One region of the Microbacterium sp. ANT_H45B genome, then DNA from elsewhere that is predicted to be linked to it. Evidence: predicted binding sites of a transcription regulator. Region 1 holds the regulator's gene; each other region holds the start of a gene.
The links. The regulator LexA, encoded in region 1, represses DNA repair genes until DNA is damaged. The targets are predictions, from matches to a motif close to TCGAACANNTGTTCGA.
Positions count from the first base shown of each region.

Region 2: FQ142_RS00255 (HNH endonuclease signature motif containing protein) is a predicted target of LexA. The motif match lies at 1,959-1,974, and genes of this name have one in related genera.
Region 3: FQ142_RS03110 (HNH endonuclease signature motif containing protein) is a predicted target of LexA. The motif match lies at 1,405-1,420, and genes of this name have one in related genera.

Region 1 covers NZ_VOBK01000004.1:36,921-40,194, forward strand. Annotated here, with positions in the region: gene FQ142_RS16380 (histidinol-phosphate transaminase) at 1-573, opposite strand, end outside; gene FQ142_RS16385 (LysM peptidoglycan-binding domain-containing protein) at 641-1,003, opposite strand; gene lexA (transcriptional repressor LexA) at 1,285-1,971, shown strand; gene FQ142_RS16395 (prolyl oligopeptidase family serine peptidase) at 2,007-3,274, shown strand, end outside.
Region 2 covers NZ_VOBK01000001.1:57,725-60,998, forward strand. Annotated here, with positions in the region: gene FQ142_RS00250 (SDR family NAD(P)-dependent oxidoreductase) at 1-470, shown strand, start outside; gene FQ142_RS00255 (HNH endonuclease signature motif containing protein) at 584-1,927, opposite strand; gene FQ142_RS00260 (ArsR/SmtB family transcription factor) at 2,348-2,653, opposite strand; gene FQ142_RS00265 (MFS transporter) at 2,766-3,274, shown strand, end outside.
Region 3 covers NZ_VOBK01000001.1:639,316-642,589, forward strand. Annotated here, with positions in the region: gene FQ142_RS03110 (HNH endonuclease signature motif containing protein) at 120-1,394, opposite strand; gene FQ142_RS03115 (hypothetical protein) at 1,542-1,991, shown strand; gene FQ142_RS17575 (ATP-binding cassette domain-containing protein) at 2,073-3,274, opposite strand, start outside.

The DNA of each region.
Region 1 (3,274 bases):
GACGCCCCGGGACGCCTCATACACCGCCTCGATCACATCGAGCCCGAGCGGGGTGCCGGTCGGGTTGTTCGGCGAGCACAGCAGGATCACATCCGGGTCGGCGTCGGCCACCTGGACTGCCGCCTCCTCGGAGGTGATCGTGTAGTCGGGCTGGCGGGTCCCCGCGATCCACCGGGCACCGGTCCCCTGCGCGATCAGCGGGTACATCGAGTAGGTCGGTGCGAAGCTGAACGCCGTGCGGCCGGGCCCCCCGAAGGCCTGCAGGATGTGCTGCAGCACTTCGTTCGATCCGTTTCCGGCCCAGATCTGCTCAGCCTGCAGGCCGTGACCGAGGTAGTCCGCGAAGCCGTCGCGCAGTGTCGTGAACTCGCGGTCCGGGTATCGGTTGACGTCACGGAGCGCGACCGCGATGTCGTCGAGGATGTCGCTCGCCACGAGGTCGGGAACCGGATGCGTGTTCTCGTTCACGTTCAGCGCCACCGGCAGCGGAGCCTGCGGGGCACCGTAGGGCGTGAGCCCTCGGAGATCGTCACGGAGCGGGAGGTCGTCGAGTGAAGCAGTCACCCTTCCCATGGTAGGCCGCGCACGACCGCTTCACTCCGAGGTGACGGTGAATGAGCGACCGAGGGGCCGCTGCGATTCACTCCGAGTACTGTGCGGGGATCGCCAGCTCCTGGCCGATCTGCAGTGCCCCGCCGCGGAGGGCGTTCAGGCGCGTGATGTCGCCGATGACCTCGCGCGGGTCGGCACCGGGTGCCACCGACTCGGCGATCGACCAGAGGGTGTCTCCCGGCATCACGGTGACCGAGGCGAAGGACGCGGTGGCGACCTGCTCGCCCGAGGCCATCGCGCTGCCGCCACTCAATGCGGCGAATCCGATGCCCACCGCGAGTGGCACTGCGGCCAGGGCGAGCACGACCCGGCGGCCACGTGCCGTCAGCCGGAGCTTCGTCGCCGAACGGGGCGAGACGATGGCTGCGTTGCTGAAGGTGATGGTGCTCATGTCGTGCTCCTCTGCATCTACCGCGTGAGCGGTGAAGTTGGCGTAGCGTTCGCATTCGCGTCTCGGCCGGGAGCCGTGAATGCGAAGCTACGTTCCGAAGTTATCTTCGAATTCGAACATCTGTCAAGCGTTCTTCGAAAAACCGGGCAGTGAATACCTCGACACGCTCGAACAGATCTTCCAGATCGAGGTGATTCTCGGATACGGTTTCGATACGAACACCCCACCACGGGCCTCCGACATTCGAACTGAGACGCCGGATCGCACACCTGAGGAGCACCATGAGCGACATCGCCGCCCCCGAGTCCGACGCCCCCCGCACGCGTCGCCGGAAGAGCCTGAGCCCGAAGCAGATGGCGATCCTCGAGGTCATCCAGACATCGATCAGCCGTTACGGCTACCCGCCGAGCATGCGGGAGATCGGTGACGCCGTCGGGCTGAAGTCGCTCTCGAGCGTCACGCACCAGCTCGGCCAGCTCGAGCTCAGCGGCTACCTCCGCCGCGACCCCGGCAAGACACGCGCAATGGAGGTCCTCATCGACCTCCCGGGTTCGAGTGCCGAGAATCCGGATGACGTCGCCACACCCGTCGGCGACGCCGCACTCGTGCCGCTCGTGGGGCGGATCGCCGCGGGCGTCCCCATCACCGCCGACCAGCAGGTCGAGGAGATCTTCCCCCTGCCCCGTCAGCTCGTGGGCAAGGGCGATCTGTTCATGCTCAAGGTCTCGGGCGAATCGATGATCGACGCCGCCATCTGCGACGGGGACTGGGTGGTCATCCGATCGCAGAACAGCGCCGAGAACGGCGAGATCGTCGCCGCCATGCTCGACGGCGAGGCCACCGTCAAGGTGCTGCGCCGCCGCGACGGCCACACGTGGCTGCTGCCCCGCAACTCCGCCTTCGAGCCGATCCTCGGCGACGAGTCGGTCGTGCTCGGCAAGGTCGTCGCCGTGCTCCGCGCAGTGTGACGACGGCCTCCCCGGACGCGCCGTAGGCTCGTCCCATGTCGTCGCCGTTCGGTACCTGGCCATCACCCTTCTCCCCGTCGGCCGTCGCGGAGTCCTCGCCACGATTCGACGGCGCCGTGTTCGTCGGAGCCGAGATCTGGTGGGGCGAGAGCGTCCCCGCCGAGGGCGGTCGACGCACCGTGCGCAGCACCACAGGCGCAGAGATCCTGCCGGCGCCGTGGAGCGCCCGCTCCCGCGTGCACGAATACGGCGGCGGCGCCTGGACGGCCGACTCCTCGGGCACGCTGTACTTCGTCGACGCCGACACGCAGCGCGTGCACCGGATGAGTCCGGGCGACGCCCCTGCGCCACTCACCCCGCAGGGCCCCGCCCACGGCGGCCTTCGCGTGCAGCAGGGGCGGCTGTTCGCGGTGCGCGAGGACCTGTCATCCGAACCTCACCGTCGGGCGATCATCGAGATCCCGACCGACGGGTCTGCTGCGGAGGACGCATCGAGACTCTCGATCATCACGGAGGGGCCCTCGTTCCACGCGCATCCCGCGCTCTCCCCCGACGGCACGCGCATCGCATGGGTCGAATGGTCCGGTCAGCGGATGCCGTGGCAGCAGGCGTCGCTCGTCGTGTCCGACGGAACACGACGCACGACGCTCCCGACCCTGGCCGCGCTGCAGCCGGAGTGGGACGGTGACGACGCCCTCCTGTACGCGGACGACCCCAGCGGTCGCTGGGCCCTGCACCGTCAGCGCCTGCACCACCTCGACCCCGAGGGCTCTCGCGTCCCCGTCGGCGACGCGGGGGACGACGCCGACACGGGCTACGGCCTCTGGGTGCTGGGCAACCGCTGGTATCAGCCGTTGGATGACGGGCGCATCGTGCTCGTGCGCACGGACGGACGCGACGAGGTGGTCGTTCTCGAACACGACGGACGGATGCGGCGCCTGGACATCCCTGCGGACGGCCATGTCAGCGTCGACGACGTCAGCGGCTCGCGTGTGCTGCTCACCGGCGACAGCTCCCGTGCCGCATCCGGTGTCTGGTGCGTCGATGTGGACAGCGGCGTCGTGACGACCGTCGCGGGCGGCCGGCCTGTCGATCGCGCCTGGATGCCGCCGGCATCTCAGATCGCGGTCGACGGCGCGCATGGCCCCGTGCACGCCTTCGCCTATCCGCCCTCCCACCCCGACGTCTCGGCTCCCGAGGGCGAGCTGCCTCCCTATCTCGTCCTCGTGCACGGCGGACCCACCGCGCACGTGACGGGTGCTGCGTCCGCGGCCATCGCGTTCTACACGAGCCGCGGGATCGG
Region 2 (3,274 bases), on a different contig from region 1:
CCGACGCCGTGCCGTACGCGCAGTGGCAGCAGGCCTGGTCGGAGATGGTGGCCGTGAACCTGCTGGGCGCCTCGAACGTTACGCTGCTCGTGGCCCAGCACCTGATCGAACGCGGGAGCGGCGGATCGATCGTCAATGTCGGTTCGCGCGGCGCGTTCCGCGGCGAGGCCGACCACCCCGCATACGCCGCGACCAAGGCGGGGCTGCAGGCTTTCGGCCAGTCGATGGCGCTCACGCTCGCACCGCACGGCATCTCGGTGACCTCGGTCGCCCCGGGCATGGTCGCGACCGAGCGCCAGTCGGCCACGCTGACGGGCCCGGAGGGCGACGGCATCCGCGGTCAGAGTCCGTTCGGGCGCGTCGGCACGCCCGAGGAGATCGCGGATGCGGTCGCCTATCTCACCTCGCCCACCGCTGTATGGGCCTCGGGCACCGTACTCGACCTCAACGGGGCATCGTACTTCCGCTGAGCGCATCCGCACCACGCCGACACAGCAGGCCCGCACCGCTCTCCACAGCACGCCCGCACCGCTCTCCACAGCACGCGCCGACACCACACGGCATCCGCGCGCCCGCGCGTCGCTCATGCCGCCACATCGAATCGCGCGCGGCCCCCGAGCCGAGGTCTGCACTCCGGGTCGACGTATCCGGGCGGAATGAACCACACCGTGCCCGCGACCCCTTTTCCGTCGATTCGGATCTCCCACCCGTTGTCGTGAATCCGATGGTGGCACGTCTCGCAGAGCAATACTCCGTTCGACAGATCGGTCGGACCGTGATCCCTGCTCCACCATCGGAGGTGATGCGCTTTTGTCATCTGCGGAGGAAGCCCGCACATCGCGCACCCTCCATCTCTCTCGACCAGTGCGAGGCGTTGCGCCCGAGTGAAGAGCCGCTTCTCTCGTCCCCAGTCCAGGATCTCGCTGCCACCGCCGAGCACACAGGGGATCACGCCACCGCTCGCAGCCATCCTCCTCGCCGCGCCGACGCCGATCTTCTGGTCGAAACCGTCGATGGTGGCGCAGCCCGTGCCGGCCTGCAGATCGTCGAGGGCGATGCGCACGACCACCGTGGCCCCGGCGAGAGGCATACTCTCCCCCTCACATCCGAGAACGTGCGCACAGAACAGTGCGAGTGCGTCGACCTGGAGCATCGGCACCGTGCGGCGGTCGGCATCGGGTGCATCCGCGTCGGGAGCATCCCTGCGCGCTGCGAAAGCCGCGGTGACGTACCCGCGGATCGCGGCGACGATTGGCGCGGCGGTCTCGACGTCGATCCGCGCATCGAGATGCAGCATCCCGTCTCGCTCGAACATGGTCAGTGACCGACGACGTCGCATCTCCTCGCCCTTCGGCTCCAGTCCGTCGGGGTCCAGCCATGCCTCGGCGCGAGTGACGAGCCGGCGGACATCGTCGAGGGAGAGTCCTGCAGCCTTATCGGTCAGTATCCGCTCGGCTTCGGCGATGCGGTCAATTCCTGCCGCGATCCGGCAGCGCTCCAGAAGCGCGACGATCAGCCCGGCCGCCTGCACTCCGAGCCGACCGGCCGCGAGCGCCTCGCCGAGGGCGGGGTATCGAGCAGGCAGCCGAGAGCCCCGCATGTCGGTGCGTGGGGCGGTCGCCTCGCCGACGGCGACGAGGCGCGTCGCTTCGACCCGGGACACTCCCGTCGTCGCCGCGATCATCGTCTCCGCGGAACGGAAACCCTGCTGCTTCGCGAGGCCGCCGGCGCCCAGCTCGCTGCGCGACTCCTGAGAGATGACTGCAGCGACGTCCGCATGGACGGCGTCGAGAAGCCGCCTCAGCTCACCCGTCGCGGAATGCACCGCGATCAGACGGTCGCGGGGCAGGCCCGCGGCATCGTCTGCGTCAGCCCACAATCCATCGAGGCGGGACATCGCCTCGTGGAGAGCGGACAACTTCGACATGCCTCGATTTTACCGCGCCAGATGCCTAGTTTCGAAGTTATGTTCTAGTGAATTCCGAGGTGCCGGCATGCGGGTTGCGCCCACGCACGCCGACATGCCGCCAAGCAGCACGCACACGCCACACGCCACACGCCACACGCCGCACGCCGCACGCCGCACGCCGCACGCCGCACGCCGCACGCCGCACGCCGACGATGCCACTCCGAGTCAACTCAGAGCAACGCCGCTACGCGGCCACACCTGCCCACGCAGGGCCACACAGCTCACAGCTCACAGCCGCAGCCCACAGCCCACAGCCCACAGCCCACAGCCCACAGCCCACAGCCCACAGCTCACAGCTCACAGCTCACAGCTCACAGCTCACAGCCACACACCCCCACACCCATGCGCCACCCCCGGACCGGACCATCCCCGGCCGAGCTACCCCCGCAGCACCGATTCCAACAGTCCGGGGAACAGCGCATCCAGGTCGTCGCGCCGCAGCGTCAGCATCCGCCGCCGACCATGCGGCTCGTTGCGAATGATGCCAGCCTCGCGCAGGACCTTCATGAAATGCGACTTGGTCGACTTGGGGAGATTCGGATCGGTGGCGTGACAGGCGGCCATGTCGAGCGGTCCGTCGGCGAGCTGCCGGGTGATGGCCAGGCGCTCGGGGTCGCTGAGGGCGAAGAGTACGTCGGTGAGCTGGATCTCGGAGCGGTCCGGATGCGGGAGGTCGCCTGGCATGGTTCGAGAATAGTTGAACAATCGAGCGATGGCGAGTACGCTCCGATAGTTCGATGATTCTCGAACTCAATGATGTCGAGCACCAGACCCGATCCCACCGCGCGGAGCACCCATGACCACCACGTCACCGATCACCACGTCACCGATCACCACGTCACCGATCACCACGACGACGAGCGCGGAGATCCGACGCCCCCGCTTCGGCTTCGTCCTGGCGATCGTGACCCAGGTCGCGATGATGATGGGGGCGAGCGCACCGTCGCCGTTCTATCCGGTGCTCGCGTCCGAGATCGGGTTCGACGCGATCGTCATCAGCGCCGTCTTCGCCGTGTACGCGATCGCTCTGCTGCTCGCACTGCTGTCGGCGGGGTCGCTGTCGGACCACGTCGGGCGCCGCCCCGTCGCGATCGGCGGTCTGCTGCTGCTCGCCGTCAGCATGATCCTGTTCTGGCATGCCGATACGGTCGCCACACTCGTGCTGGCCCGCATCCTCCAGGGCGCCGCCAGCGGCGTGCTCATCTCCGCTCTCTCGGCCGCTGCCCTGGACCTCGCCCCGGGCGGACGCTCTCGGGTCGCCGCCCTCTGGAATGCCCTCAGCCCCGGCATCGGAATCGCGCTCGG
Region 3 (3,274 bases), on a different contig from region 1:
CACGCGAACGCATTCGGCGTCACGGTCACGGGTCGTCACGCGACCGTGCCACGTCGTCATGCGAACATCTCGGGCCGTCACACGTCCGCCCCACGTCGTCATGCAAACCCCACGGGTCGTCATACGAACATGACCCGGCGCGGCGGAGTATCGCGGTAGGTGCGTCCGAGCGGACTCCGCCAGTCGATGGTTCCGTCAGGGAGCTGATGGGCGGTCCATCGATGGTCTTCGCCGACGTCGGGATGCTTGAGCACATGGTGGGTCGCGCACAGGTGACCCAGGTTGTGGATCTCGGTCCTGCCGCCTTTCGCATGATCGAACGTGTGGTCGAGCTGGCATCGATGCACCGGCATCCTGCATCCCGGGAATCGGCAGTGCTGATCTCTCGCCCGCAGGAATCGTCGCATCGATTCGGTCGGGGTGTAGGCATCCGTCTCCACGACGAGCCCTGATGGATCGAGGAACAGACGTGACCACCCGCCGTTGCGTCCCGCGAGGTCGCGGGCCACGTCGGGGTGCAGCGGTCCGTGTCCGTCGAGGTGGGCAGGACGGTCATCGATCCCGGCGAGCGTCGTCGCCGCGACGGTCACCTGGATCCGAGCCTGGATGTTGTCGAGACCCGAGCCGTTCGCCGCGCTCGGGTCGGAGGTCAGGAGCAGGTCGATGAGGAGGTCGGTGCGCACCTGGTCGATGGAGCGTGAGTCCGTCATCTCGACCTGGATCCCGTCGCCGCCCCGCCCCGCGATCACCACCCGCGCCAGCCGGGTGAGACGGTCGTGGATCGCCGTGGCGAGGTGTTCGGGGAGGACGACGCTCAGGACGGAGAGGCCGTCGTCGGCGGACCGCAGCGTGACGGTGCGCTCCGATGTCGCTCGTGCGTGACGCTCCACCGTCGTCGAGCCGGCGAGGGCGGCGGCGAGCTCGCGCATGTGCGCGCGGGTGCGGGCCGGCGTCTCGTGCTCTGCGACGATGACCGCCGCGCTGTCGTAGAACGGCAGCGCATCGGAGTCGGCCCGTCCGTTGTTCACGGCCTCTCGGACCACTCCCGCCGCCCGCACGATCTCGCGGACGTGTGCGGCCGAGATCGCTCCGGCTCGGAACGCCTTCTGCACGCGCGGGTGGCGGCCGTCGGCGAGGAATCCCGCGTCTGTGAGCGCGTACTCGACGCTGCCCTGGCTCATCTGCCCGGCGGCCGCGTACTCCGCGACCATGGACCGATGGATCGCGTCACGGTGGTACGGGTGCTCTTCGGACTCGGCCGTGCAGAGCCGCATCCGCTCGGCGAGGATGTCAGACGCCTCCGCCTCCAGTCGGGCGATCTGACGTCGCTTCTCGACCCAGGAATCGAGCAGCGCACCGCGCTGCTCGAGGCTGAGGTCTGTGGTCGAGGTCATGCTCCGATTCTAGTACGTTTGTTCGAATGTCGAGCAGAACATCGGAATGGGAGAAAGACGTGGACACCTGGGAACCGACAAGGGATCGTTGCCTTCCTGTGAGCAAGACACAGACATCTGGGCGGGTGCCGCTGGCAGACTGGACGCATGGTGACGTTGCTGCTTGATCAGACGCGACTCGAGATCGTGCTCTCGCCGATCGAGCGGGCTGCGAGCTTTCACCGCGACAATCTCCGCATCGAGCGAGAGACCATCGCGAAAGTGCAGCTGATCGACGACGCGTGGACGTGGCTTCGGGGAGTTCCCAATCCCGGGACGCATATTCCGGGCATCCTCGCCGCCGGAACGTGGAAGGCCGCCGGCAGTACCGACTTCGTGCTGATCCGCAGGCGGCGACCGAGCGTCGTCGTCGACCTCCTCGGCGATGACCAGTACCGGCGACTGATCCTCACCACGAGCCACGGTCTCGCACTGACGCAGGCGCTCCGGCTCGACGTGACGGATGAGCCCGCGGATGTCGAGGAGATCGTCGCCACCTCCCCGATCCCCGTGTCGAAGGGAAGCCGGCGTCCGGTGATCCGCCCGCGTCCGGCGTGAGGCCGGGGAGCGCCGAGACTCCCTCATGAACGAGGAACGCCCTCCATCGCCGTGCGGCGTGGAGGGCGTTCTCGTCAGGTCTCAGTAACGATGAGGCTCGGAGTCGTCCTGCTCCGAGTCGTCGTTCCTGTCCGCCTCGTTCTCGGCAGCATCGTTCTGGTGCTCCGAGTGGTGGTCCTCGGCGTGCTCGTGGTCGTCGGCAGCACCCTCGTCGGCAGCACCCTCGGGCGCAGCGCCCTCGGGCGCGGCCTCGTCGATGCTCTCGACGACGCTGTCCTCGCTCGACGCGTTCTCGAGCGGGTACTCCCTCGGCTCGTCCTCGTAATACGCCCGAGCCGCCTGGGCGAGCATGGAGCTGACGGCTGCGGACCGCGGGTCCTCGTCCTCCGCCTCGTCGTCTGCAGTACTCGCCGGCGTCGTGCCGAACAGGATCTCGTCGAAAGACGGTGCGATGGCGGACTCGGCAGGTGCCTCGAATCCGGTTGACGCCGCATCCTCGGCGGATTCGGCGGGTGCCTCCTCCTCCTCGGCTGCCGACTCCTCGGCAGGTGCCTCGGACTCGACAGGCGCCGACTCCTCGGCAGGCGCTTCGCCCGGGACGTCGGTCTCGTCGTCCGCAGCCGCGACGGCAGAATCAGTCTCAGCCTCGACAGCCGCATCCGCCTCGACAGCCGCATCCGCCTCGACAGCCGCATCCGCCTCGACAGCGGCAGGCGCCTCGATCGCCGCAGGTGCCGCGTCGGCGCGCGGCTCGAACCGGCCGCCGCGCACGAGATCGATGAAGACGTCTTCGAGGGTGGGTCCGCGCTGCACGAGCGTGCTGAGCGCGATCCCGGCCGATGCCGCGATCGCACCGACCGTTCCGGCGTCGCTGCCGCGCACCGTGAGTCCCGAGCGGAGCACCTCGACCTCGAGCCCGGCGGCCGAGAGCGCGGTGGTGAGCGCGGCGCGATCGGCGGCGTCGACGACCACGGATCCGGACGACGGATCGGCGAGCGTCTCGATGCCGCTCGAGAGCATCAGCTGGCCCTTCGAGAGCACGAGCACGTTGTCGGCGACCTGTTCGACCTCGCTCAGGACGTGCGAGGAGACGAGCACCGTGCGACCTTCGTCGGCGAGCCGGCGCATCAGGAGGCGGATCCAGCGGATGCCCTCGGGGTCGAGGCCGTTCGCCGGCTCGTCGAAGACGAGAGCGCCCGGGTCGCCGAGCAGGGCGTGCGCGACGCTCAGACGCTGGCGCATGCCGAGGGAGAAGCTGCCGATGCGGCCCTCGGCCTCGTGCT